DNA from 2 places in the Nocardia sp. CA-119907 genome. Region 1 is predicted to be linked to the other one. Evidence: riboswitches for the same ligand, from Rfam matches in the RefSeq annotation. Region 1 holds a riboswitch; the other holds the start of a gene.

The links. Region 1 has a riboswitch for S-adenosylmethionine ahead of ACQP2D_RS38470 (bifunctional o-acetylhomoserine/o-acetylserine sulfhydrylase). Riboswitches for the same ligand answer to the same signal wherever they lie in the genome.
Region 2: linked by a shared signal. The riboswitch ahead of ACQP2D_RS31440 (amino acid ABC transporter permease) and the one ahead of ACQP2D_RS38470 (bifunctional o-acetylhomoserine/o-acetylserine sulfhydrylase) in region 1 are both predicted to bind S-adenosylmethionine.

What each region holds. Positions count from the first base shown of each region.
Region 1 is NZ_CP192091.1:8,503,337-8,506,748, reverse strand. Features, by position in the region: gene ACQP2D_RS38470 (bifunctional o-acetylhomoserine/o-acetylserine sulfhydrylase) at 1-1,286, opposite strand, end outside; SAM riboswitch class IV at 1,370-1,480, opposite strand; gene ACQP2D_RS38465 (TetR family transcriptional regulator) at 1,524-2,276, opposite strand; gene ACQP2D_RS38460 (MFS transporter) at 2,411-3,412, shown strand, end outside.
Region 2 is NZ_CP192091.1:7,042,224-7,045,635, reverse strand. Features, by position in the region: gene ACQP2D_RS31450 (ABC transporter substrate-binding protein) at 1-114, opposite strand, end outside; gene ACQP2D_RS31445 (amino acid ABC transporter ATP-binding protein) at 133-936, opposite strand; gene ACQP2D_RS31440 (amino acid ABC transporter permease) at 933-1,955, opposite strand; SAM riboswitch class I at 1,966-2,059, opposite strand; gene ACQP2D_RS31435 (hypothetical protein) at 2,387-3,100, shown strand; gene ACQP2D_RS31430 (glycosyltransferase) at 3,272-3,412, opposite strand, start outside.

The DNA of each region.
Region 1 (3,412 bases):
CCCACGGCGAGTCGGACCAGCCCCGGGGTGACGCCGGAGGCCAGTTGCTCAGCGGGCGTCAACTGCGAGTGTGTCGTGGACGCCGGGTGGATTACGAGAGAACGCACATCCCCGATGTTAGCTACATGGCTGTGCAGGGCTAACGCGTCCACGAACTTCTTGCCCGCATCGACGCCGCCGCGCAGTTCGAACGCGACGATCGCGCCCGCGCCCTTCGGTGCCAGTTCGGCGGCGCGTCGATGCCACGGCGAGGACGGCAGGCCCGCGTAGAACACCGATTCCACGGCCGGATGCGTGCTCAGGAATTCGGCGACCGCCTGTGCGTTGGCGACGTGGCGCTCCAGCCGCAGGCTCAGCGTTTCGATGCCCTGACTGATCAGGAACGCGTTGAACGGCGATATCGCCGCGCCGAGGTCGCGCAGCAGCTGCACCCGCGCCTTGAGTGCATAGGCCGGAGCGCCGAGATCGGCGAAGACCGCGCCGTGGTAGCTCGGGTCCGGGGTGGTGAAACCGGGGAAGCGGGATTCGCCCTGCGCGTCGCGCACGGTCCAGTCGAAGGCGCCGCCGTCGACGATCACGCCGGCCACCGCCGAACCGTGCCCGCCCAGGTACTTGGTCGCCGAATGCACGACGATGTCCGCGCCGTGGGCCAGCGGCTGGATCAGGTACGGGGTCGCGACCGTATTGTCGACGATCAGCGGCAGGCCCGCCGCGTGCGCGATCGCGGAAATGCCGCGGATATCGAAGATCGCACTGCTCGGGTTGGCGATGGTCTCGCCGTAGAAGGCCTTGGTATTCGGCCGGATCGCCGCGCGCCACTGCTCGAGATCGTCCGGATCCTCGACGAAGGACACCTCGATGCCGAGCTTGGGCAGCGAGTAGTGGAACAGGTTGTAGGTGCCGCCGTAGAGGTGCGGGCTGGAGACGATGTGATCGCCAGCGGCGGCGAGATTGAGGATCGCGTAGGTCTCCGCGGCCTGACCGGAGGCCAGCAACAGCGCGGCGACACCGCCCTCCAGGGCGGCGATGCGCTGCTCGACCACATCCTGGGTCGGGTTCATGATCCGGGTGTAGATATTGCCCGGCTCGGCCAGCCCGAACAGTGCGGCCGCGTGATCGGTATCACGGAAGGCGTACGAGGTGGTCTGGTAGATCGGGAGTGCGCGTGCGCCGGTGATCTCGTCGGGCGTCTGGCCCGCGTGGATCTGCTTGGTCTCGAAGGACCACTGCGCCGGATCGATTCCGGCGGAATCGATATCGGTCGCGGACGCGTTGGGGTCACTCATGTCTTGCTCCAAAGGGGTTGTTCGCCAGCAGGTTTCAACGGAATGCGGGTGACGGACAACAACACATGGCGGGAACCTCCTGAAGTGCGCGCTTGCTCTCGGCTTTCGAGAGCCCGGTCATCACCCGGAGCACCCCACCGCAGCTGGAGGGTTGCCGTCCAGCAAGCCGGGGCTTCGCGCTGGCACTCATGACCTGACCGACATGGTAACCGGAGTGCGGTCGGCGGCTGAAATCCGTTACCGGTTTTCCGCCGCGGCGACGTCGGTGCGCCCGGTGCACACCCGCATGAACTCGTCGAATGATGTGGTGAACGCGTTGCGGGCGTCGGCAGCGGCGGCCGAGGTGTCGGCCTCGTCGAAGATCGAGTTCGAACATTCCATGCTGAGATGACCGATCAGCTGCCAGGCGCCGACGACCAGGCGCACCGGCAGCGCGTCGGGCTGGGTGTCGAGTCGGTCGGCGATCGCTTCGGCGATCGCGACGTTCTTATCGTCGGCGAGTTCCATGCTCTGCGCGCTGACCGTCGGACTGCTGCGCAGGATCCGCTGCATCTGCTGGAAGCGCCGGAACGAAATGGGGCCATCGACGCTTTCCGCGGCGTGATCGACGACTTGCAGGAATGCCTCGCGCAGCGATAGCAGTTCATTGCCGGTGACCGGAAGTCCGCGCAGGCATTCGGCGATGGCGAGGCCGAAGTCCTTGACCGGCCCGAGGACGATGTCCTCTTTGCTGTCGAAGTACCGGTTGATGGTGCGCGGTGACACGTCCGCGCCGTTCGCGATCTGCTCGACCGTCGTCGCGTCGAATCCCTGTGCGTCGCAAAGGTCCAACGCGACCTCGATGATGCGCAGCCGGGTCTGCTGCTTCTTGCGTTCGCGCAATCCCACGCTCGCGCCGGCGCCGGACGAACCGAGCCCTGGGTTTGCTGTGGCGCGCACAGCGTTGTCGGCTGCGGCGCTCGCGCCGATCGGCGTCGATGACTCGAGCATGGCCCCATGCTATCGCAATCGGGACATTTCGTGTCCTTAACAGTCAAATGTCGTGATGCGACATTTTTCTCTTGACGACAAATGTCCGTCGATGACAGGATGACTGCACGACTTCGGACGGCTAGGAGAAGACAGTGAGCGAGACCGCGACAGTGGTGGAAGTTCCAGGAAGACAGGCCAGCTCGACGCGCTGGCTGGCGCTGGGTGTGATTGCATTGGCCCAGCTCATGGTGGTTCTCGACGCCACCATCGTGACCATCTCGCTGCCCTTCGCGCAGCAGGACCTCGACATCAGCGACGGCAACAGGCAGTGGATGCTCACCGCCTACACACTGATCTTCGGCGGTCTGCTGCTGCTCGGCGGACGGCTGGCCGACTATATGGGGCGGCGCCGAATCTTCATCGTCGGTCTCGTCGGCTTCGCCGGGGCATCCGCGGTGGCCGGTCTGGCGCAGAACGGCGCCGAGCTGTTTGCCGGGCGTGCGCTGCAGGGCGCGTTCGCGGCGTTGCTCGCACCGGCGGCGCTGTCATTGCTCTCGGTGACCTTCACCGAGGCGAAGGAGCGCGCGACCGCATTCGGCGTGTTCGCCGGAATCTCCGCGGGTGGTGCGGCGCTCGGCCTGATCGCGGGTGGGGCGCTGACCGAGTACGCCTCGTGGCGCTGGTGCCTGCTGGTGAACACCCCGATCGCACTGCTCGCGCTGCTCGGCGCGCTGGCGTTCGTGGTGCGGGATGTGCCGACGCCGCGCACCGGCGGCTATGACGTGCCGGGTGCGGTCACCGTGACGCTCGGTCTGATCGCCATCGTGTACGGATTCAGCCGCGCCGCCGAGGACGGCTGGCTGGCCGGGAGCACCCTCGGATTGCTCGTCGTCGGTGTCGCATTGCTGATCGCCTTCGTCGTCATCGAGCGCCGCTCGACGAATCCGCTGCTGCCGCTGCATATTCCGGGTGAGATCAACCGCGGCGGCGCGTTCCTCGCCGCATTGCTGATCCCGATCGCCATGTTCGCGATGTTCCTGTTCCTGAGCTACTACTTCCAGATCACCCTCGGCTACTCGTCGCTGAAGGCCGGCTTCGCCTTCCTGCCGTTCCCGGCGGGCATCGCGATCTCCGCCGGTGTCACCAGCGCGCTG
Region 2 (3,412 bases), 1.5 Mb from region 1:
GGCGGGCTGCGCGGAGTTTTCCGCATCGGGGTCGGTGCCGCAGCCGGTGGCCAGCAACGCGACCGTGGCGGCCAGGCCGACCAGGGCGGAGAGCTTCATTGAATACCTGTTCATCGGGAGCGCGCACCGCGCTCAGCGGACTCGGGACAGAAATGCGCGGGTGCGCGGGTGCTGGGGGTTATCGAGTACGGCGGCGGGCGGGCCCTGTTCGACGATCACGCCGCCGTCGAGGAAGACGACGGTGTCGGCCACCTCACGGGCGAAACCGATTTCGTGGGTGACGATCACCAGCGCGGTGCCGCCGTCGGCGAGATCGCGGATCACGTCGAGGACTTCGCCGACGAGTTCCGGATCCAGTGCCGAGGTCGGTTCGTCGAACAGGATCACCGGCGGTCGCAGCGCCAACGCCCGGGCAATGGCCACCCGCTGCTGCTGTCCGCCGGACAGCCGACGCGGATAGGCGTCGGCCAGTTCGCCGATGCCGACACGGTCCAGCAGTTGCTCGGCCTCGCGCTCGACTTCCCGGCGCGGGCGGCCCTGTGCGGAAATCGGTGCGAGCGTGACATTGTCGAGCACCGTCAGATGCGGGAACAGGTTGAACTGCTGGAAGACGAAGCCGATATGCGAACGCTGTTTGCGCACCTCGCGATCCGACAGCGCGTGCAACCTATTGCGGCGCAGTCGATATCCGATCAGCTCGCCGTCGATGTGCACGGTGCCCGCGTCCAGCGACTCCAGATGGTTGATCACCCGCAGCAGCGTCGACTTGCCGGAGCCGGACGGGCCGATCACGGTGACCACCTCACCCGCCCGAACCGTCAGATCGATGCCGCGCAGAACTTCGGTGGTGCCGTAGGACTTTCGTACGCCGCGAACCGCTACCGCGGCGGCCCGGTCGACGCTGGTGTCGATCGTCTCGGTGACCGGCGCGCTCATCGGGTGGCTCCGCGCGGTGCGGCGGAACCGCTTTCGGCGATTTCACGCAGCTTGTGCCACACCTGCTGGATCGGAGTCGGTGGCGGTGTGCGGTGCGCGCCCTTGGCGTAGTGCCGTTCGATGTAGTACTGCGCCACCGAGAGAATCGTGGTCAGCACGATGTACCAGACCGTCGCGACCATGAGCAGCGGCACCACCCGGCCATTGCGTCCGTAGATCACCTGGACCTGGTAGAAGAGTTCCGCGATCGCCATTACCGAGACGATCGAGGTGCCCTTGAACAGGCTGATCACCTCATTGGTCGCATTCGGCAGGATCGAGCGCATCGCCTGCGGGACGATGACGGTGCGGAACTGTCGCAGCCGCGGAATCCCGAGCGCGGCGGCGGCTTCCAGCTGTCCGGGATCGACGGAGATGAAGCCGGCCCGGATGATCTCGGCCGAATACGCGGCCTGATGCAATGCGAGGCCGATGACCGCCGCGGTGAACCCGCTGATCACCCCGTTCACCTCGAAGGTGAGAAATCCAGGACCGAACGGGATGCCGAGCGACAGCGTTTTGTAGAGGTAGGCGATGTTGAACCAGAACAGCAGTTGCACGATCAGCGGAATCGAGCGGAACGCCCAGATATAGACCCACGAGATCACCCGCAGCACCGGATTATTCGACAACCGGGCGATTGCCAGTGCGGTGCCGATCAGGAATCCGAGTGCCGTACCCCACAGGGTCAGCTCCAGGGTGACCTTCAGCGCCGATAGCACCGACTTCGCGGTGAAGTACTTGGCGAAGGTCGACCAATCCCAGCCCGGATTGGTGACCAGTCCATGGACGAACTGCGCGAGCAGTACCAGCGCGACGGCGCTGATCACCCAGCGCCACGGATGCCAGGTCCTGGCGATCGGCGGTGCGCCGGTGGTGGTTACGGCAGTGCCGGGTGCACCCGATGCCGTGGCATCGGGTGTGTGGGCACCCGGTATCGGAACATCCGAGAGGGCATCGGATGCGACGGACGCGCTCATGATTTCGGTTCCTCCATCGTTCCCGGCGGAAGCACCCGCACCCGGTGACCGGGGGGTTGCTGCGACGTCGACGAGCCAGGTCTCTCGGTCGCTCTGGATGGTGTGTCCGACGCCGAGCACGGGTCGGTCGGTCTAGCCGAAATATCATGCGAAGCAGGCGAAGTCCGGCACAAGGGTACGAATCAGCGTGAGCGCAGATCTTGTCCGAACGGTTGTGAACAGGGATTATCGACCGGGTCGTGCGGTGGATCGCGAGGCTTCGGGTGTAGTCCCTCCGGCGTATTTCGCCTGGAGGGGGTACCCCGCGTGCCATCGTGACGGTCGGGTGGGTTGCGCGACGCGACGGCGTTGCCGGTCGAAATCAGCCCGGTTCTGTTGGTTTGCTGGAGTACTCTCTGACCTCATTCGTGCCCGACGATGAGGAGGTTCACGTGACCCTGCTGCGCCGTCTGACCACGCTTACCGCCATCGCGACCGGTGCGGCTGCGCTGACGCTGGCCGCCCCCGGCCTCGCCGCCGCGGTACCGGCGCCGATACCCGGACCCGCAATCCCGGCGGCGACCCCGCCGTCCGTCCAAGCCGCACCCGGAGATGCGTTCGGTGCTTACCAAGCCACTGTCGAGGCGCTGCGCGCTGTGGGCATCGACCCGTTCCTGTACCCGGCGGCCGCGGCGTTCTGCTCCAGCGGCAACTCCCTCGGCCTGGTCCCCGCCGTCGCGGGTGCTGTCCCGGGGCCGTGGCCCAAGACCACCGTGGCCATTCCTGGACTGGACCTTTCCGCGGTCAAGACGGGCCAAACCCTGTTCACCTTCATGCCCTACGGCGTAGCCACCGACAGCACGAACGTCTCCGGCATGAACGTCGCCTGGCTGAATCTGGCCAATGGCCGCAGCGGCGTCACCGCCATGGGCCCGCTCTCCGACGTCGTCCGAACCATGGTGCCCGCCGAAATCCCCGCCGAAATACGACCACTCGCCGAACGCGCCTTCGAGAACTTCTTCGCCACATTCCCCACCGGCGGCATCCGCGCCGTCCCCGTCGACACCGGTTCCGGCACCGTCCTGGCCGCGGTGTTCGGCACCGTCGACAACGCCGGCAAGCCCTGCTTCTTCCTGCCGACCGTCGGCATCACCTCGGTGCGCTGAGCCCGGCGAACATCCGAGGTCGCCAGGCCGCGCCGCTGGACCCTGGCCCGGATGTGGCGTCAGCTGATTTCGGGCATGCGGCTGCCTGGTTCCGGGGTTGATCAGGATCCGGTGGAACTGATGGCGGGGTCTCTGTCGGGCATTACCGCCATGGATTCGGCCTGATCTTGATCAGTGGGTGGTGTCGAGGTGGCGGGATTTCCAGGTCAGGGTGTTCGCGCGATGGGCTCGGCGCGAGCGGGACCACAGGCGGAGATAGGCGGCGATGGAGACCGGGTGTGCCAGGGCGGCAAGGATATCGGCGCGGGTAAG